Regions from separate parts of the Streptomyces sp. NPDC021080 genome, predicted to be linked through region 2. Evidence: predicted binding sites of a transcription regulator. Region 2 holds the regulator's gene; the other holds the start of a gene.
What was found. Region 2 encodes HspR, which represses chaperone genes until heat shock. Its sites were predicted from a motif close to TTGAGNNNNNNNNNCTCAA; they were not measured.

Region 1: a site for HspR is predicted at 8,560-8,578, ahead of lon (endopeptidase La). Genes of this name have one in related genera too.

The regions. Positions count from the first base shown of each region.
Region 1 is NZ_JBIRQM010000006.1:149,315-159,623, forward strand. It holds gene ACH4S8_RS16485 (roadblock/LC7 domain-containing protein) at 1-58, opposite strand, end outside; gene ACH4S8_RS16490 (nitrate- and nitrite sensing domain-containing protein) at 55-3,138, opposite strand; gene ACH4S8_RS16495 (protein phosphatase 2C domain-containing protein) at 3,496-4,284, shown strand; gene ACH4S8_RS16500 (MarR family winged helix-turn-helix transcriptional regulator) at 4,369-4,887, opposite strand; gene ACH4S8_RS16505 (lysozyme) at 5,190-6,008, shown strand; gene lon (endopeptidase La) at 6,123-8,537, opposite strand; gene ACH4S8_RS16515 (hypothetical protein) at 8,788-9,063, shown strand; gene ACH4S8_RS16520 (rhomboid-like protein) at 9,315-9,953, opposite strand.
Region 2 is NZ_JBIRQM010000015.1:12,503-22,811, forward strand. It holds gene dnaK (molecular chaperone DnaK) at 1-1,380, shown strand, start outside; gene grpE (nucleotide exchange factor GrpE) at 1,377-2,036, shown strand; gene dnaJ (molecular chaperone DnaJ) at 2,070-3,254, shown strand; gene ACH4S8_RS32085 (heat shock protein transcriptional repressor HspR) at 3,262-3,714, shown strand; gene ACH4S8_RS32090 (sugar ABC transporter substrate-binding protein) at 4,595-5,716, shown strand; gene ACH4S8_RS32095 (LuxR C-terminal-related transcriptional regulator) at 6,649-7,737, shown strand; gene ACH4S8_RS32100 (helix-turn-helix transcriptional regulator) at 7,830-8,783, opposite strand; gene ACH4S8_RS32105 (hypothetical protein) at 9,159-9,494, shown strand; gene ACH4S8_RS32110 (pyridoxamine 5'-phosphate oxidase family protein) at 9,656-10,069, opposite strand; gene clpB (ATP-dependent chaperone ClpB) at 10,200-10,309, shown strand, end outside.

The DNA.
Region 1 (10,309 bases), on a different contig from region 2:
GCAGCCAGTGCAGGTTACGTGCTTCGCTGCTCAGGCCGAAGGTACTGGTCGCGGTCAACTGCTTGCCTCCTCGACTGTGCCCCCCGATGCTTCTACGTCCTGTGCGTCGGTCCGGTGCGCGGTGGGCGCGGGCCCTGCGGGCGCGTGTGCTGGTGTGGGGGCCGACGGGGCCTGTCCTTCGGGCGTGGGGGTCTCGCCCGTCCGTTCGGCGATCTCGGCCTCCACGTCGCGGCGGCCTTCGATCGCACCCCGGTGGAACCCGCCGAGCCTGCGGCGCAGTGCGTCGGCGTCCACGCCGCCCACGCGGGGCCGCGGTGCGGCGGCGGGGGCGGAGATCTTCGGCGTGCGTTTGGGCAGGCCCTTGTCGGTGAGCCTGGGCTGCTCGTCGGGGGCCCGCTCGTGGTGGTCGGGGCCGATGGCATAGGGGTCGGCGGCGGTCCCCGAGGGTGCCCCGGTGGCCGTCTCCGCGGATACGTCCGCCGAAGGGGCGGGCTCCGCGGCCGGTCCGCCGGGGTGGGAGGCGGCGGCGTCCGTGGCACCGGGAGCCGGCTCCGCGGGGACTCCGGTCGTCCCGGAGGAGCCGGGGACGGGTGCGGCGGCCGACCCGGGCGTGCCGGACGGCTCGTCGGCGGCGTCCGGGCCGGTGTTCTCCGGTGCGGGGGTCCGCGGTCCGGACGCGTCCGGGGCGAGTTCCGGGAGCAGCAGCTCCATCGTCGTCTCGGAGGTGGTTTCCGGCACGGCGGCCGGCTCGGGCTCACGGGGCGCCGGGATGACCGGGGTCTGCGCGGCCGGCCCGGACTCGGGCGCCGGCGTCCCCTCGGGTGCCGTCTCCGGGTCGGAGGCGGTCTCCCGTACGGCCGCCTCGGCCGCCGCGATCAGCGGGTCCTCGCCGCCGGCCGAGACCGGGACCGAGGCGCGCCGGATCGAACGGCCGCGCAGCACATTGGAGTTGGCCTCGGCGTCGGCGCCGGGCAGGGCCACCGCGGGGGCTCCGCCGACGAGCCGGACGGAGGAGGGGACGGTGGACGCGGGCGCGGCGGCCAGCAGCGCCTTCGGGAGGACGACCACGGCGGCCACTCCGCCCTGCTTCTGCTCGCGCAGCTTCACGCGTACGCCGTGGCGGTGGGCGAGCCGGGCCACGACGTACAGGCCGAGCCCGAGTCCCTCCCCGCTCTCCTGGTCGTACGAGTCCTCGGGGTCGAACTCGGTGAGGCGGGCGTTGAGGTGCCTCATCCGGTCGTCGGTCATGCCGATGCCCTCGTCCTGCACGGAGAGCATCACGTCACCGCTCTCCAGCAGCCAGCCGGAGACCTCGACGGGGACGTCGGGCGGCGAGAACGAGGTGGCGTTCTCCAGGAGTTCTGCCACCAGGTGGCTGATGTCGTCGGCGGCGAACCCGGCGATGTGCGCGTGCGGGGGCAGCGCGGCGATCCGTACGCGTTCGTAGCGCTCGATCTCGCTGACCGAGGCCCGGGCGACGTCGACGAGCGGCACCGGGTGCGCGTGGTGCTGGACGTGCTCGGCGCCGGCGAGGACGAGGAGGTTCTCGCTGTGCCGCCGCATGACGGTGGCGAAGTGGTCGAGCTTGAAGAGGGTGGCGAGGCGGTCCGGGTCCTGCTCGCGCTCCTCCAGTCCCTCGATGACGCCGAGCTGGCGCTCGACGAGGCCGAGGGTGCGCAGCGCGAGGTTGACGAAGGTGCTGTGGATGGTGCCGCGCACCTGCTCCAGGTGAGCGGCCGCCTCGGCGAGTTCGGCGCGCAGCCGGTCGCGCTCGTCGGCCATCTGCTGGCGCTGGCCGACGAGGTGCTTGCGGTCGGCCTCGAGGGTGGTGATCCGCTCGTGCAGGCCGGCCGCGTGGGCGTGCAGCGCGTTGACGGAGCGGACGACCTGGGCGAATTCGTCGTTGCGGCCGGTGAACTTGACCGGTTCCCCGGAGGCCGGGTCGGCGGCGAGCCGGGCGGAGCCGAGGCGCAGGACGGCGAGCGGCCGGGTGAGGGTGCGGGCCATGGCCATCGTCATGCCGGCCGCGACGAGCATCAGGACGCCGAGGAGCGTGACGCGCAGCTCCAGCGCGGTGACGTCGTCGTCGCGCAGCTTCTCGAGGTCCTTGGTGCGGTGGTCGTTGAGGGAGGACTCGGCGCCGCGCATCAGGTCGATCCGGGCGGACAGGGCGGCGTCGAGCTTCTTGACGCCGGTGCCGAGCGCGGAGTCGGAGAGCTTCGGCTGCCCGGTGAGGTTCGCCAGGTACTTGTCCGCGGTGCCGACGTCGGGGCCGGTGACCGTGGAGTCGTAGGACGACACGGCCTGCTCGGGCGCGGTCTCGCGGAAGTCCGCGACGGCCGCGTCGGAGCGGACGCGCGCCTGCTGGGCGGCGGCGCTCAGCGCGTCGCGCTGCTTGGTGTCGGCGGCCGACGAGACGTTCGTGGTGCTCGCCAGACCCGTGACCGGGTTGTAGACGCTCTGGGTGGTGTGCGGGACGGCGAGGGCCGCCAGGAGCAGTCCGCGGGCCGCGGCGGACTGCTGGACGGCGGTGTCCAGCTCGGCGAGGGCGTGCGCGCCGGAGCCCGCGCGCGGCGGCATCTCCTCGGCCAGCTGCTCGGCGAGGGCGTGGAGTTCGGCGATGGCCCCGGAGTACGCCTGGTGCGCCTCCAGGGCGGAGCTCTTCCCGGTGAGCGCAGCCCGCCTGAGGGTCTCGATGCCGTCGAGGTCCTCGATCAGCGCGGCGGGGGCGTCCGCGTCCGCGCGCAGCTCGTCGACCTGGCGGTCGACCAGGGCGCTGCGCTCCTCGGAGGGCGCCTTGGCCCTGGGCCTGCCGGCGGCGACGTAGGAGGTGACCTCGTCGCGCTCGTCGGCCAGCGCGTGCGCGAGGGTCAGTGCCTGCTGGGTGCGCTGGGCGAGCGTCACCAGATGCTGGGAATCGTTCAGTTCTTGTGAGGCCGACAGCACCATGGGCGCGCCGGCTCCGGCGATGGCGGCCGCGACGACCGCCACGGCCACGATCAGCCGGTTGCGTACATGGGCGGTCCTGCCCCGGCCCGTGGAGTCGGTGGCGTCGCCGACGGCGCCACCCTCTGTGGAGTTGGAGGCCGTCTTCTTGCCTGTGCGCCTCGGCCGCGTCTTCTGCACCGGTGCTCGCATTCCTGACTCGTGTACCCATTTGGGGCCCGGGTGACGTCCCGTCAATCGAGGCGTACGCCCGGTACGGCTCCCGACCCTCCCAGTGCCGGTGGGCAGTGGTCCCGCATCATCTGACCCGCCACCCGAAGGAGTGAACATCGGAGGGGAGTTGGCGAGCAAGTCTCCGGGGCGCTCGCGGCGGGCCCGCACGGCGGGCCGGTTGGACGTCCGGGGCGGGCTTTGACAGTATTCGCCGCCACGTTCCGCCGGAGTCGATCATTCCGGGCCAAACCCGGCGGCCGGGCCGCTGAACCGCACGTCGGGCGTTCCGCGGCGGCCTCGGGGGCCCCGGGTGAAGGGCTCGTGCAGACTGGCGGAATGCGCACTGAACTCGTGTCCGAGCCCGGGGACCCGGACCGTCCCAACGAGGACTTCGCATCGGTCGGGCTTCCCGCTTCAGGACAGGGCGGTTCGCTGGTCCTGCTCGACGGGGTGACGCCGCCGCGGGGTGACTACGGCTGTCTGCATCCGGTCCCCTGGTTCTGTGCGCGGCTCGGCGGAGCGCTGACCGAACTGTCCGTTTCGCAGGGGGATTTGCCCTTGCGGGAGGTCCTCGCGCGGGCCGTCCGCCGTGTCGCCGACGCGCACGCCGACACCTGTGACCTTTCTCACCCGCGCACGCCCCAGGCAACCGTGGTCCTCGCGCGGTGGTCCGCTTCGCAGGTCGAGTACCTGATCCTCTCGGACTCGGCCCTGCTGGTGGAATCCCCCGCCGGTGAGGTCACCGCCCTGCTGGACGACCGTCTCTCGCTGCTCCCGCGCGCCTCCCTCGTCTCGGACGCCGTCGCCGACGCCACCGTCCGCAACAAGGAGGGCGGCTTCTTCACGGCGGCCGCGGACCCCTCGGTGGCCTCGCGCGCGGTGACGGGCACGCTCCCCCGGTCCTCGGTCCGCGCCCTGGCGGCCCTCACGGACGGCGCCACCCGCTGGGTGGAGCGGTTCCACGCGGGCGACTGGACCGACTTGTTCGCCCTCGTGCGGGAAGAGGGCTCCGCCGCCCTCGTCGAGCGCGTACGGCGCCTGGAGCGCTCGGACGCGCGGGAGCGGCCGGGGGCCCGGCGGGGCAAGGTGCACGACGACGCGACGGTGGTGTTCGCGGAGCTCTGAGAACGCGCGGAGCTCCGGAGAAGGGGCGATGCTCCGCGAAGGGCCGACGCTCCGGGAAGGAGCGGGGCCGCGGACGGGCGGGGGTTACTTCTCCATGCCGCGGTTCAGCTGGTTCAGCAGCCGGGCGAGTTCCGCGACCTCGTCCTGGTCCCAGTGGGCGAGCTGGCGGACATAGCGGGCCCGGCGGGCCTCGCGGACGCTGGAGACCCGGCCGCGGCCCTCCTCGGTGAGGTGGACGAGCCAGGCGCGCCCGTCGGCGGGGTCGGGTTCGCGCGCGACCAGTCCCAGCTCCTCCAGGGCGCGCAACTGCCGGGACATCGTGGCCTTGCCGACGCCGATGTAGGCGGCGAGTTCCGTGGCGCGCTGGCGGCCGCACTCCTCCAGGCGGACGAGAAGTCCGTAGGCCGCGGACTCGAGGTCCGGGTGGACCTCGCGGGCCATCTCCCCCTGGCTGGCGCGGGCACGGCGCAGGAAAACCGTCAGCTCCCGTTCGAGAGAGAGGAATTCGCGTTCCACACCACCCTGCACCGCGGGCCGGTCCATACCATTTCCCGACACACCGGATTCGACCGGACGTCCGCCGTCGTTTCCGCCCTCGTGCACGTCAGCACCCCTGACCCGGTTTCCCGATCCTGAAAGTTTCTGCCAGAACTCGCCCGTTGCCGCAGCTCCGCCAGTATTTCGCAGGCGTAGACCAACGGCAGCCTCCGGCCCCTCTTCCCACGCCACCGTCTACGTGCGTAGCTTCTTTATCAGACACTTATCTGCCGGCATGCGCACGCCACCCCCGGGCCGAGGACGGCCTGATCCCCCTACCGGCACGCGTGCCCGCGCTCTCCCCCCCACCGAGCTCCATCGGGCTCCCCCGGGCTCCCGGAGCTCCATCGCCCTTCGGAGGCCCGCACATGCCCGTGCACAGATCCCGAACGGCCCGCCGCCTGCGAGCACTCGCGGTGGGAACCCTGCTCGCCGCCTTACCCCTCCTCTCCGCCCTCCCCTCCTCCGCCGCCGACATCCCCGCCCGGGGCACCGCCCGGATGGGCATGGGAGTTCTCGCCCACGACGGCCAGGACGGGACGCCGTCCACCGGTGACGCCACCCAGACCGAAGGCGTGGACGTCGCCGGCTACCAGGGCAACGTCGCCTGGTCGACCCTGTGGAGCAGCGGGGTCAGGTGGGCCTACACCAAGGCGACCGAGGGGACGTACTACACGAACCCCTACTTCGCGCAGCAGTACAACGGCGCGTACGGCATCGGCATGATCCGCGGGTCGTACCACTTCGCCACCCCGGACACCACGAGCGGTGCCACCCAGGCCAACTACTTCGTCGACCACGGCGGCGGCTGGTCGGGCGACGGCAAGACGCTGCCCGGCACCCTCGACATCGAGTGGAACCCGTACGGGGCCGCCTGCTACGGCAAGACGCAGAGCGCGATGGTGAGCTGGATCAGCAGCTTCCTCACCCAGTACAGGGCCCGGACCGGCCGCGACGCGGTGATCTACACGGCCGCGAGCTGGTGGACCCAGTGCACCGGCGACTACAGCGGCTTCGCCTCGTCCAACCCCCTGTGGATCGCGCGCTACGCCTCCGACCCGGGGACGCTGCCCGCCGGCTGGGGGTACTACACGATGTGGCAGTACACGTCGTCCGGCCCGACGGTCGGGGACCACGACAAGTTCAACGGCGCCCTGGACCGCGTCCGGGCTCTCGCCGACGGCTGACGCACGCATGCCGTACGACGGGGCACGCGGCCTCACGGCGAACGGGCCCCCGGCGTACGGCGAAGGCCCGGGCCTCCCTCACGGGACCCGGGCCTTCCCTTCCGGCAGCGTCCGTCACGCCGCTACCGGAACCTCCGGCACCGCGCCGTTCGTCGCCGGCGCCAGTGCCAGCTCCAGGACCTGGCGGACGTCCGTGACGGTGTGGACGTCGAGCTTCTCCAGGACCTCGGCCGGGACGTCGTCCAGATCGGCCTCGTTGCGCTTGGGGATGATCACGGTCGTGACACCCGCCCGGTGCGCGGCGAGCAGCTTCTGCTTCACCCCGCCGATCGGCAGGACCCGGCCGGTCAGCGACACCTCACCGGTCATGGCCACGTCGGTGCGGACCAGCCGGCCGGACAGGAGCGACGCCAGGGCGGTCGTCATCGTGACGCCCGCGCTCGGGCCGTCCTTGGGGACCGCGCCCGCCGGGAAGTGGATGTGCGCGCCCCGGTCCTTCAGGTCTCCGACGGGGAGTTCGAGCTCCGCGCCGTGCGAGCGCAGGAAGGAGAGCGCGATCTGCGCCGACTCCTTCATCACGTCGCCCAGCTGGCCGGTCAGGGTCAGACCGGCCGCGCCCGTCTCCGGGTCGGCCAGCGACGCCTCCACGTAGAGGACGTCCCCGCCCGCGCCGGTGACGGCCAGACCGGTGGCGACACCGGGGACCGCCGTGCGGCGCTCGGCCGGGTCCTGCGCCGACTCGGGCACGTGGTGCGGGCGCCCGATGAGCCCACGCAGGTCTGCGTCGGTCACCGTGAACGGCAGTTCCCGCTCGCCCAGTTCGTGCTGGGCCGCGACCTTGCGCAGCAGCCGGGCGATGCTCCGCTCCAGGTTCCGTACGCCCGCTTCCCGGGTGTACTCCCCGGCGAGCCTGCGCAGCGCACTCTCGTCGAGGACGACCTCGTCCTTCTCCAGACCGGCCCGCTCCAGCTGGCGCGGCAGCAGGTGGTCCCGGGCGATGACGACCTTCTCGTCCTCGGTGTAACCGTCGAGGCGGACCAGCTCCATACGGTCGAGCAGGGCCTCCGGGATGGCTTCGAGGACGTTGGCCGTGGCGAGGAACACCACGTCGGAGAGGTCGAGTTCGACCTCCAGGTAGTGGTCGCGGAAGGTGTGGTTCTGCGCCGGGTCGAGGACTTCGAGCAGCGCCGCCGCCGGGTCGCCCCGGAAGTCGGAGCCGACCTTGTCGATCTCGTCGAGCAGGACCACCGGGTTCATCGACCCGGCCTCCTTGACCGCGCGGACGATCCGGCCGGGCAGCGCGCCGACGTACGTACGGCGGTGTCCGCGGATCTCGGCCTCGTCCCGGACGCCGCCGAGGGCGACGCGGACGAACTTGCGGCCCATGGCGTGTGCGACGGACTCGCCGAGCGAGGTCTTTCCGACGCCGGGCGGGCCGACGAGCGCGAGCACGGCGCCGCCGCGCCTCCCGCCGACGACTCCCAGACCGCGGTCCGAGCGCCGCTTGCGCACGGCCAGGTACTCGGTGATGCGCTCCTTCACGTCCTCCAGGCCGGCGTGCTCGGCGTCGAGCACGGCCCGGGCGCCCCGGATGTCGTACGCGTCCTCGGTCCGTTCGTTCCACGGCAGCTCCAGGACGGTGTCGAGCCAGGTCCGGATCCAGCCGCCCTCGGGCGACTGGTCACTGGACCGCTCCAGCTTCTCGACCTCCTTGAGCGCCGCCTCGCGGACGTTCTCCGGGAGGTCGGCGGCCTCCACGCGGGCACGGTAGTCGTCGGACTCGTCCTCGCCGTCCTCTCCCTTGAGGTCGCGCAGTTCCTTGCGCACGGCCTCCAGCTGGCGCCGCAGCAGGAACTCGCGCTGCTGCTTGTCGACGCCCTCCTGGACGTCCTTGGCGATGGACTCGGCGACGTCCTGCTCGGCAAGGTGCTCGCGGAGCTGTTCGGTGGCGAGCTTGAGCCGGACGACCGGGTCGGCGGTCTCCAGGAGCTCGACCTTCTGTTCCACGGTGAGGAAAGGTGAGTAACCGGAATTGTCGGCAAGGGTGGAGACGTCGTCGATCTGCTGCACCCTGTCCACGACCTGCCAGGCGCCGCGCTTGCGGAGCCAGCTGGTGGCCAGGGCCTTGTACTCCTTCACCAGGTCGGTGACCCGGCCGGGCAGCGGGTCGGGCACGGTCTCCTCGACCCGGGTGCCCTCGACCCACAGGGCGGCACCGGGACCGGTGGTCCCCGCGCCCACCTTCACGCGCCCGCGCCCCCGGATCAGCGCGCCCGGGTCGCCGTCGGCCAGCCGGCCGACCTGCTCGACGGTGCCGAGCACCCCGGTGCTCGCGTAGGTCCCGTCGATGCGCGGCACCAGGAGTACCTGGGGCTTCCCGGGCGTTGAACGGGCGGCGGCCTGAGCGGCCTCCACCGCGGCGCGCACGTCGGTGTCGTTCAGGTCCAGCGGAACCACCATTCCGGGCAGCACTACCTCGTCGTCGAGCGGCAGCACGGGCAGGGTGAGTGATGCGGACGTCGAAGCCATGATCTCCCCTTCGGCAGTCAAGTTGAGCTATGTCGACTCAATGCACGGGGGCTCCGCAATGTTCCCCCGGAGCCGTTCGCTCTGAGCGATCGCTTGCGATCCGTGGGTGGGGGCTCGGAGGCACGGGCCTCGCGGGGCCTCGGGGGCGCAAGGCGAGGTGCCCGGGAACGGGCCTGCTCGGGATGCGGGGCTGTTCGGGATGCGGGGCTCTCGGGATGCGGGGCGGGCCTCGGCCACGGATCGTGGGGACATGAACCATCACCTCGCCCAGCACAAGATCGACATCGACACCCGGCTCGTCACGGCCGGTGCCGTGCTCACCGTGGCCGGCACCGCGGTGGCGGCCACCGGCATGGTCATCGCGGCCGTCGCCCTGCTCGCCGCGGGCCGCCGCATGGTCCGGGCCATGGACGTGCCGCCGTCCCAGCAGGCGGTCCAGCAGTGGCGGCGGGCCAAGGAGGCCTCCCTGGCGGGTCTGCAGGCCTGGCAGTCCGCGACCGACGCCCAGAACGGTTCGCCCCGCTAGGTCGTGTCCGGGAGGCGGCCCGCGCACCCGACGCAGCCCCGGGACCGGGCGTACACCCGACCCCGGGGCGTGGGCACCCGTGCGTGCGCACCGAGTGCGGTCGTGCCAGGCCGTGTCGCGCCGGGGCCGTTCCGCGCCCGGGCATCTCGGTCACCACTCGAACGGCGCAACCCGTCCGGCCCTGCCCGGTCCGCCGGGAAGAAGGGGACGGCCCCGGAGCCGGCGGGACGCGATCCCGCCCCGAGCCCGCCTCAGGGCCGCGAGACCACCGGCCCGGGAACGCGAAGCCGGTCCCGTTGCCGTTGCCGTTGCCGTTGCCGCACCAGGGGCCAGGTCGCGATGCCGATCGCCAGCGCGATCAGATGGCCCGCGTCCGTCACGGGGTCGGCGAGGAGGATCAGGTCCTGGGTGAGGACCGAGCCGAAGGCGATCAGCATCGGCCGGCGCAGCCAGGGAGAGAGGAGTCCCGCGAGCGAGCCGACGCTCGCGGCGACACCGAAGCTGATGCCGTAGTCGAGCCGGTGCAGCGAGCCGACGGGCAGGACACCGGCCAGCACCGCCACGCCGACCGGCACTTCGGTGACGAGCGTGGCCACCACGTGCCCGAGCAGGAAGACACCGGCCGCCCACGCGGTGCCGGTACGGCGCTCCAGCGCGGTCAGCACGAGCAGAAAACCGGCCGCGTACGGCGAGGCGATCCCGCCGACGATCCACAGCGCGCTCGCGATCAGGACGAGCACGGGGTGCCGCGCGAGATGTGCGACGTCCGTACTGGACGCCTGGTGCAGGGCGTGGACGAACGCGGGGTGCGCGTGGTCGGCCAGGTAGGAGGTGGCGGCGAGGACGGCCGCGTACCCGAAGGTGAAGGGCGTACTCCGCGGGGTGGGCACGAGCCGCAGCACCGAAAGGCCGCCCGGTCGGCCGGGGCGGCCAGGGTGGCCGGGCGGGGCGACGTCGGGTCCGGAAGCCGGGCCGCGCGCCGGCCCCGGCGAGGGCGACTCCGTCGGCGTGGCCGCCGGGGCGGAGCAGTCGCGCGGCCGAGGCATGGCGGAGAGACGGTTCGAAGGAGAGGAACCCGGCGCCCGCCCGATGGACGCACAGGTCCGGCCGACGGGTGCGGAGGCGCCACCGGCGGACACGGCACCCCGGCCGGCCGACACCGAGACGCCACCAGCGGGCACGCCGGCCCGGCCGGCAGATGCGGAGGTCCGGCCGACGGGCGCGGAAGCGCCACCGGCGGACACGG
Region 2 (10,309 bases):
GGCCTCGACAAGGACGACCAGACGATCCTCGTCTTCGACCTCGGTGGCGGCACCTTCGACGTGTCCCTCCTGGAGATCGGCGACGGCGTCGTCGAGGTGAAGGCCACCAACGGTGACAACCACCTCGGTGGTGACGACTGGGACCAGCGCGTCGTCGACTACCTGGTGCAGCAGTTCCGCTCCGGCCACGGCGTGGACCTCGCCAAGGACAAGATGGCGCTCCAGCGTCTGCGCGAGGCCGCCGAGAAGGCCAAGATCGAGCTGTCCTCGTCCACCGAGACCTCGATCAACCTGCCCTACATCACGGCCTCCGCCGAGGGCCCGCTGCACCTGGACGAGAAGCTCACGCGCGCCCAGTTCCAGCAGCTGACGGCCGACCTCCTGGAGCGCTGCAAGACGCCGTTCCACAACGTCATCAAGGACGCCGGCATCCAGCTGTCCGAGATCGACCACGTCGTTCTCGTCGGTGGCTCCACCCGTATGCCCGCCGTCGCCGAGCTCGTCAAGGAGCTGACCGGTGGAAACGAGGCCAACAAGGGTGTGAACCCGGACGAGGTCGTCGCCATCGGCGCGGCCCTCCAGGCCGGTGTCCTCAAGGGTGAGGTCAAGGACGTCCTGCTCCTCGACGTGACCCCGCTGTCCCTCGGTATCGAGACCAAGGGCGGCATCATGACGAAGCTCATCGAGCGCAACACGACGATCCCGACCAAGCGGTCCGAGATCTTCACGACGGCCGAGGACAACCAGCCGTCCGTGCAGATCCAGGTCTACCAGGGCGAGCGCGAGATCGCGGCGTACAACAAGAAGCTCGGCATGTTCGAGCTGACCGGTCTGCCGCCGGCCCCGCGCGGTGTCCCGCAGATCGAGGTCGCCTTCGACATCGACGCCAACGGCATCATGCACGTGACCGCGAAGGACCTCGGCACGGGCAAGGAGCAGAAGATGACCGTCACCGGCGGCTCCTCGCTGCCGAAGGACGAGGTCGACCGCATGCGCCAGGAGGCCGAGAAGTACGCGGAGGAGGACCACGCCCGCCGCGAGGCCGCCGAGACCCGCAACCAGGGTGAGCAGCTCGTCTACCAGACCGAGAAGTTCCTCAAGGACAACGAGGACAAGGTCCCCGGCGAGATCAAGACCGAGGTCGAGGCCTCCGTCGAGGAGCTGAAGGCCGCGCTCAAGGGCGAGGACAGCGCCGAGATCCGCACCGCCACCGAGAAGGTCGCCGCGGTCTCGCAGAAGCTCGGCCAGGCCATGTACGCCGACGCCCAGGCCGGCCAGGCCGCGGGCGGCGACGCCCACGGCGCCGAGGCCCCGAAGGCCGACGACGACGTCGTCGACGCGGAGATCGTCGACGAGGACCGCCGGGACGGTGCCGCGTGACGGAGGAGACCCCGGGCTTCGAAGAGCAGCCCGACGTCCCTTCCGGCGCCACCTCTGACGACGCCGAGCCGCAGACCGCCACCCCCTCTGCGGAGGGGGCGGCGGCCCCGGACGGGGACGCAGCAGCACAGTTGGCCGGCCTGACGGCCCAGCTGGACCAGGCGCGCATGGCAGTGGCCGAGCGCACCGCGGACCTCCAGCGGCTCCAGGCCGAGTTCCAGAACTACCGCCGCCGCGTCGAGCGCGACCGGATCGCGGTCAGGGAGGTCGCCGTGGCGAGCCTCCTGACCGAACTCCTGCCCGTGCTCGACGACATCGGCCGCGCGCGGGACCACGGGGAGCTCGTCGGCGGATTCAAGTCCGTCGCCGAATCCCTGGAGACCGTCGCGGCGAAGATGGGGCTCCAGCAGTTCGGCAAGGAGGGCGAGCCCTTCGACCCGACGATCCACGAGGCCCTGATGCACTCGTACGCGCCGGACGTCACGGAGACGACGTGCGTGGCGATTCTGCAGCCGGGGTATCGCTTCGGCGAACGGACCATCCGCCCCGCGCGGGTGGCCGTCGCCGAGCCGCAGCCCGGGGCGCAGACGGTCAAGGCCGAGGACTCGGCCGAGGCGGCCGATGACAAGGAGAGCGGTGGCCCGGACGAGGGCTGAGCTTGAACCGATGTGGGAGGAGGGACGTCGAGGATGAGCACCAAGGACTTCATCGAGAAGGACTTCTACAAGGTCCTCGGCGTCCCCAAGGACGCCACCGAGGCCGAGATCAAGAAGGCGTACCGGAAGCTCGCCCGCGAGTTCCACCCGGACGCCAACAAGGGCAACGCCAAGGCCGAGGAGCGCTTCAAGGAGATCTCCGAGGCGAACGACGTGCTCGGCGATCCCAAGAAGCGCAAGGAGTACGACGAGGCACGCGCCCTCTTCGGCAACGGTGGCTTCCGTCCCGGTCCCGGCGCCGGCGGCAACTTCAACTTCGACCTGGGTGACCTCTTCGGAGGCGGCGCCCAGGGCCAGGGAGCGGGAGGGGCCGGCGGCTTCGGCGGCGGCATAGGCGACGTCTTCGGGGGCCTGTTCAACCGCGGCGGCGCCGGCCCGGGCACGCGTACGCAGCCCCGGCGCGGCCAGGACATCGACACCGAGGTCACGCTCTCCTTCACGGAGGCGGTGGACGGCGCGACCGTTCCGCTGCGCATGACCTCGCAGGCGCCCTGCAAGGCCTGTTCGGGCACCGGCGACAAGAACGGCACACCGCGTGTGTGCCCGACCTGTGTCGGCACCGGTCAGGTGGCGCGGGGCTCGGGCGGCGGGTTCTCGCTCACGGACCCCTGCCCGGACTGCAAGGGCCGCGGTCTGATCGCGGAGCACCCCTGCATGGAGTGCGCGGGCAGCGGCCGGGCCAAGTCGTCCCGGACGATGCAGGTCCGGATTCCCGCCGGTGTCAGCGACAACCAGCGGATCCGGCTGCGCGGCAAGGGTGCTCCCGGCGAGCGGGGAGGCCCGGCCGGCGACCTGTACGTCACCGTCCATGTGGGCGCCCACCCGGTCTTCGGCCGCAAGGACGACAACCTCACCGTCACCGTGCCCGTCACCTTCGCGGAGGCGGCGCTGGGCGGCGAGGTGAAGGTGCCGACGCTGGGCGGTCCTCCGGTGACGCTGAAGCTGCCGCCGGGCACCCCCAACGGACGCACCATGCGCGCCCGGGGCAGGGGTGCGGTCCGCAAGGACGGCACGCGCGGCGACCTCCTGGTCACCGTCGAGGTGACGGTCCCCCAGGACCTGTCCGGCAAGGCTCGTGACGCTCTGGAGGCGTATCGCGAGGCGACCGCGGGTGAGGATCCGCGGGCGGAGCTGTTCCAGGCCGCGAAGGGAGCATGACGGAGCCATGGACACGACCGGTCGTCGACGCAACCCCTATGAACTGACCGAGGAGACCCCGGTCTACGTCATCTCGGTGGCGGCCCAGCTCTCCGGACTGCACCCGCAGACCCTGCGTCAGTACGACCGGCTCGGTCTGGTCTCTCCCGACCGCACGGCCGGCCGGGGGCGCCGTTACTCGGCCCGCGACATCGAGCTGCTGCGCACCGTCCAGCAGCTGTCGCAGGACGAGGGCATCAACCTGGCCGGCATCAAGCGCATCATCGAGCTGGAGAACCAGGTCGCCGCGCTCCAGTCCCGGGTCGCGGAGCTGGAGTCGGCCCTGGACGGCGCCGCGGTGGCCATGCAGCAGCGCGAGGCCGCCGTGCACGCCTCCTACCGGCGCGACCTGGTCCCGTACCAGGAGGTCCAGCACACCAGCGCGCTGGTGGTGTGGCGCCCCAAGCGGACGTCCGACTAGCACCGGCACCCGAGCGGTACCGAACCCGAAGGGGCCCGGAGGTCATCGACCTCCGGGCCCCTTCGCGTGCGCTCGGTCCGGGGTGCCCACCAGGAGACCCGGACCGGCCGGTGGCGGTGTCGTGCGACGCCGTGGAACCCGTGGGAACAAGTGGCTTGATCTTGTCGGTGCCGGGAGAGGTGACCGGTTTGCGGGTGAAAGCAATGTTTGCCTTGTCTGTCCCGTCGGCGAAATCGACGCGCAGGGTGCCCTTTTCTGCGCGAATGGTGAGGCTGACCGTTTTTGACCGAGTGGCCGAGATGTTCTTCCGGGGGTCCGTTTTACGTATGTCGTCCTGATAGAACCGCATTTCGTCCCGGGTGGTGACGGGGAGGGTCCAGGGTTCGCTCGAGCCCCGGTTCCGGTCGACCGCGGAGTCGCGGTCCGCCCTTCGGCGTGCCCGGGAAAGTGGATTTCGCGTGGAACTGCCGCTTATGGGTGGGCGGTGTGCGCTTGGTCACTGCGGAGACCGCCGTGCCGGCCGTGCCGGGCGGCCCGCCGGTGGTGACGGGCGTGCGGGCCGGAGCGAGGGTGTCCTGCGCACCGACGGCTCTGTGCGTGCGTTCCTTCGGGCCTGACTGATCGTCAACGGCAGTTAAAAACCGTCGGCGGTCGCGACTCCTGTGAACGGAAGTTGGTTGTACCTGTGAATGACAGAAGGTGAAGCTGAGGGGATCGGTCGGTGGATGGGCGTAGTCTTTCCCCGTCGTGTTCACTTGTGGAACACGAAACGCCGTTGCCATCTCGTTAAGTGGTTACTCCTTGACGCTGAGGTGATCGCCGCGTTGGCTTTCAGCCACCTGGGTCGCAATGCTGCAACCTCGCCCGGAAGGCACCTGATGTGAACACTCGTAACACCGGCCTGCGCCGTACCGCCATAGCCGTGGCGTCCTCCGCCATGGCCATCACCGTTTCCGGCTGCGGCCTGGGCATCGGGGGGAGCGGCACCTCGGCAAGCCCCACGAAGGGCGACGACATCAAGGTCGGCCTGCTCCTCCCGGAGAAGCAGAACACCCGTTACGACAAGTTCGACTACCCGATCATCCGGGACCAGGTTCTGAAGCTCACCGAGAAGAAGGGTGACGTCGTCTACCTGAACGCCGAGCAGGACGCCGCCAAGCAGCTCCGCCAGATGCAGCAGATGATCGACGACAAGGTCGACGTCATCCTCGTGGACGCGGTGGACTCGGTGACGATCGCCAAGGGCGTGCGCAAGGCCAAGGACGCCGGCATCCCGGTCATCGCCTACGACCGTCTGGCGCAGGGTCCGATCGACGCGTACATCTCCTTCGACAACGAGCTCGTCGGCGAGACCCAGGCCAAGGCCCTGGTCGGCGCGCTGGGCACGAGCTCGGCCTCGAAGAAGATCATCATGATGAACGGCTCGGTGACCGACCCGAACGCGGCGCAGTTCAAGAAGGGCGCCCTGTCCGAGCTCCAGGACAAGGTGATCATCTCCGCCGCGTACGACACCAAGGACTGGGACCCGGTCAACGCCAAGGCCAACATGCAGAAGTCCATCCAGGCCGTCGGACTGAGCAACATCGCCGGTGTCTACGCCGCCAACGACGGCATCGCGGGCGCGGTCATCGACGCGTTCAAGGAGGCGGGCGTCAGCAAGGTGCCGCCGGTCACCGGCCAGGACTCCGAGCTCGACGCCGTGCAGCGGATCATCAAGGGCGACCAGTACATGAGCGTGTACAAGTCGTACCCGCAGGAGGCCAGCGCCGCCGCCGAGATGGCGGTCGCCCGGGTCCAGGGCCGCTCGATCGAGTTCGACGCGCTCACCCGCGACAAGGTCACCAGCCCCACCACCAAGGACGTCCCGTCCCAGCTCGTGCCCGTCGTCGCCCTCACCAAGGACAACGTCGAGAACACGGTGATCCAGGACGGCATCTACCCCGTCGCCAAGGTCTGCACGGCGCCCTACAAGTCGCTCTGCTCCTCGCTCGGCATCAAGTAGGACCCTTGCCCCGCCGTCCGGGACGGCGGGAGCACACGAACTCGGCCCCGCTCGCGGGTGCGCGCCCACGGCGCCACCCGCGACCGGGGCCGTTCCAGTGCCACCCCCCAGGTCGGAGAGGGCACCCGGGCCCGGTACGCCTCCCGGAGGCTGCGTACGCCCGCCTGCCCGCTCCCGCCGCGCCACGGACCCCCGGGCGCGTGCACCCACCCCTCACGGCGCCCTCCGGGGCCGCACGCCCCCTTCGGGCATGATCGCCCCGCACGGCGCGGGCGCCGCCGTCGACCTCACCCCCGTCGACGCCTCCGGCCGGGAACCGGACAGGGGCACGCGCCTGAACGCGAGCCCCGAGGAAAGCGGGGGCGCATGATACACAGCCGCGGACGGCATCACCGGGGCCGCGCGGGCGCACCGGCGGTTTCCGGCCGACGCGTTGGACGCCGTGGGGCTCGTCGACCGTCCGACCGAGTGGTGGCACCGGTCCTCCGGGGACCGTTACCGCGCGTTCGTCACGGGTGCCGCTCGTGCCGTCCACGGGGCTTGTGAACTTTCCGTCGCTCCGCCCCGTCCGTCGTAGCTTCCGCTTCCGCGGCCGAGGCGCGGTCGAAGCCTCCGGCGCGGCCGTGCGGGCGTCCGGCAAGTCCCTTGAGCGTGAACGGAGTTGTGTTCGCGGGTGCGGGGTCCGGGTGGGAGCCGGCGGGCTCGCGGGGGCTCTTTCGCGGAGCGTTCCGGCGTTCCGGCGGCAGTGCTTCAGCTTGTTGCAAGGGGCGGGGCGGAGGTCAGGATCTATGGGGACGAGCAGGGGCGAACGGACGTCTCCCGGCGGCGAAGCCTTGTTGCGATGCCGGACGCGTCCGCGCATAGTTGCGCTGCGGAGGACGCCCTGACGCGGGGCTCACGCCAGGGGTTGGAGCTGGAGCCAGGGGTGGGAGATGGCCGGGCACGGGACGGACAGGCATCCGCACGGCGCTGACCGGCTGTGCGCTGCGGGCGACCGGGTGTACTCCCGGGCCGTGCGGCGGGGCCGGGTGCCCCGCGAGGACGCCGAGTCGGTGCCCTGTCTGCTGGAACTGGCGCTGCTGCACCCCGATCCGGACGACATGGGCTGGCTGGTGCCGACCTCGCCCCAGGAGGTCATGACCCGGCTCCTGCGGGGTGTGTACGAGGAAGTCAGCGCGAGCCAGGCGCGGGTGGGCGACGCGGTGTCGGCCTTCGAGTGGTACGCGGGCCTCGGCGGCCGGGTGCGGACGCCGGCCGAGGGGGTGGCGATCCGGGTCCTCGACGGGCTGCCGCGGATCCACGCCGCCATGGACAAGGCGACCGAGGAGTGCACCCGCGAAGTCCTCACCGTGCAGCCCGGCGGCATCCGGCGCGAGGACGAACTCGTCGAGGGCCTGCACCGGGCGCTGGAGATGCGCCGGCGCGGGGTGCGTATGCGCGATCTGTACACCCATGTGGCCCGTCACGGCCAAGGCCTCCTGAACTACATGGAGTTGATGGGCGGTGCGGCCGAGGCGCGCACGCTCGACGAGGTCGTGGAGCGGCTCATCCTCTTCGACCGCACGGTCGCCTTCATCCCCGCCAACCCGGACCGCACGATCGCGCTGGAGCTGCGCCACCCCGCGCTGGTGGACTACCTGGTGACGGTCTTCGAGCGGCTGTGGCGTCTGGCGATCCCGCTGGCCTCGCCCATGCCCTCGACGGGCATCGAGGGCATCACCCACCGGGAGCGGTCCATCGCGGCGCTGCTGGCCGAGGGCCATCAGGACGCGGTCGTCGCGGAACGCCTGGGCATCAGCGTGCGTACGTGCCGGGCGCACATCGCCCGGCTGTCGGAGACGCTGGGCGCGGCGAGCCGGACGCAGCTCGGCGTGCGGATCGCTCAGGCCGGTCTGGACGGGCCGCAGCGTTCCCCCGCGCCCGAGGCGGTCACCGTCGCGGAGGCCGCGCCGGCCGCCCCCGCCGTTCCCGAGCGTGGATCCCCCGCCGTGCCCGACCGCGGATCCCCGGCCGGCCGCTGACGGTGATGCTTTTGCCGCGACCTTTGACGCCCGGCCCGCAACGGTCTTCGAAGCCCGGCCCGGCGCGTCCCGTAACGGGCCGCCGGCCGGGGTCACTCCCCTCCCTCGGACTGGTCCAGGAGCCCCGACTGCGCTATCAGGAAGCCGAGTTGGGCCCGGCTCCCGCTGCCGAGGGCGGAGGCCAGCTTGGCGATGTGGGCGCGGCAGGTGCGGACGTTCATGCCGAGGCGGCGGGCGATGGCCTCGTCCACGTGGCCCTCCACGAGGAGTTTCGCGATGGAGTGCTGGATGTCCGTGATGCCGTCGGGGGCGGTTTGGTACGGTGCGCCGGCGTTCAGCGGGACGGCGCGGCCCCACATGAACTCGAAGACCTTGATCAGGTAGCGGACGAGGCCCGGGTGACGAAGCTCGAGGGCCACCTTCTGGTCGTCGCGGGTGGGGATGAAGGCGACGGTCTTGTCGCAGATGATGAGCCGCTCGACCAGCTCGTCGATGGTGCGGTGCTCCACCTTGCCGTTGGAGAGCTGGTCCACGTAGGCCAGTTTCTCGGGGCTGTATCGCGCGGTGTGCTGATAGAGGGTCCGTATGCGCACGCCACGTTCGATCAAAGGCCTGTCCCGCTCCAGCCCCTGAATGAGGTTGCGTTCGGGGCGGGGGCCGCTCGGCTGGACCGTGAGCATCTCGGTCTGGCACTGGGCCGTGGCCAGGTCGAGTGCCGCGTTGATCCGGTCGTTGCCCTCGAGCACGGTGATCGAGTGAGTGGGCGCAGCCGCTTGCGCACTGAGGGTCATGAACGGCTCGAAAGCATCGGCCAGTTGGATCGACATCCGTCTGCGCTCGGTGATCTCGCGCTCTATGGCGTTGAGCCGCTGGGCCAGGGCGGCCGACGGGGGCACGGGGCGCAGCCAGTTCGCATCGTCAGGATCCGGGTGGAGGAGGGCGAACTCCATCAAACAGGGAGCACTCTCCACGTCTGCGCGGGCGATGCGTCCCGTGCGGAGAGCGTTCGCATAAAGTCGGCCACCTTCCCCGCACAACTCGGTCACCGCATGGGGATGTGTCGCTTTAGTCCCTTTGGTTATCAAATCTCCACCCCCCAGGGTCCTGAACGTGCAGGAACATGATGCATCGATTGTGTGGCCATGACCTCCCCAAATGAGCCATCGTCGTATCCGACGGGGGAAGAGGGGACCTTCAAGTGAGGACGAAGCCGATTATGCGTAAGAAAATGCTTCGCTTGGTGCTTGTCGCCGCCTTCTCCGCCGTCACGGCCTTCGGAGCGCTGAGTGGCCTCTCCGATGCGAAGGGCGACGTTCGGGCAGACAGCGTCTGGCCGGCGGCGGCCGCGACCGCCGTGGTGGCCGGCGACAGTGTCTGGCCGGTGTCTCCTGACCGCACTGACGACAGTGTCTGGGCTTGACATGACTATTCCCCCGGACGACCGTTCCTTCCGCCGAGAAATGGCCACCGCCTACCGGTCCGGCTGGCACTTCATCGACCTGGTCACCGCCATCCCCTACAGCGGTGACTCGCTGATGGTGACCGTCTTCGGGGAGCCCGTCGTCGTCACCCGCGACGACGACGAGGACGTACGGGCCTACCGGTGTCTGCGGCGGCCTCGGGGGGCGCCGCAGCCCGTCCGGTGCGCCATCCGGTACGGCATGATCTTCGTGAACCTCGACCAGCGTGACCACCAGCTCACCGGACCCGACGTCCCGGACGTCGAGACCGCCACAGCCACCCCCCGCAGTGCCTGACGCGATTCCCCCGTCGTAGTAGATCGCGCAGGTACTTCCCCCCGCAGCGGCGTCACCGTGACCTGAACACGGTGACGCCGCTGCAGTTTCCGGGGAAATCTCCCGGTTCCGCCCCCTTCTCGCACGGGGTGGAACCGGCCGCCGGATGCCCGCTCGCGGTCTCATCCGCGTCCCATCGCCGCCGTGAGCTCGATCTCGATCGCCACGCGGGACGGGTTCGGCGCGGGCGTGCGTTCGTAGCGTTCCGCGTAGCGCCGTACCGCCTCCGCGACGCGCTCCGGTTCCGTGCGGACCCGGGCCCGCCCCTCCAGCGTCGCCCAGCGCGCGCCGTCCACCTGGCAGACCGCCACGCGCGCCCCGTCAGGCCCGGCCGCCAGCACGTGGGCCACCTTCCTGCTGGACTTGTTCGTGATCACCCGAGCGAGACCGGCCTCGGGGTCGTATGTAACTCCGACCGGCACGACATGGGGACTGCCGTCGGGCCGGAGGGTGGTCAGCGTGCACAGGTGGCGCTCGCGCCAGAAGCTCAGGTAGGCGGCGTCGGGCTGCCTCGGGTCCACCGGATGGGAAGCCATGAGGCCTGAATCTACGCCTGGTGGGCCTCCCTTTTCCCGTCCTTCCAGCCTTGAGCGGAATAGACTCAACTTTGTGTACGCTGGATGAGTCAGGGAACGGTCAGGACACCAGGAGGAGGAGAACGCGAACGTGGACGCCGAGCTGACCAACAGGAGCCGGGACGCGATCAACGCGGCCAGCAACCGGGCCGTGCGGGAGGGTCACCCGGACCTCACCCCCGCCCACCTGCTGCTCGCTCT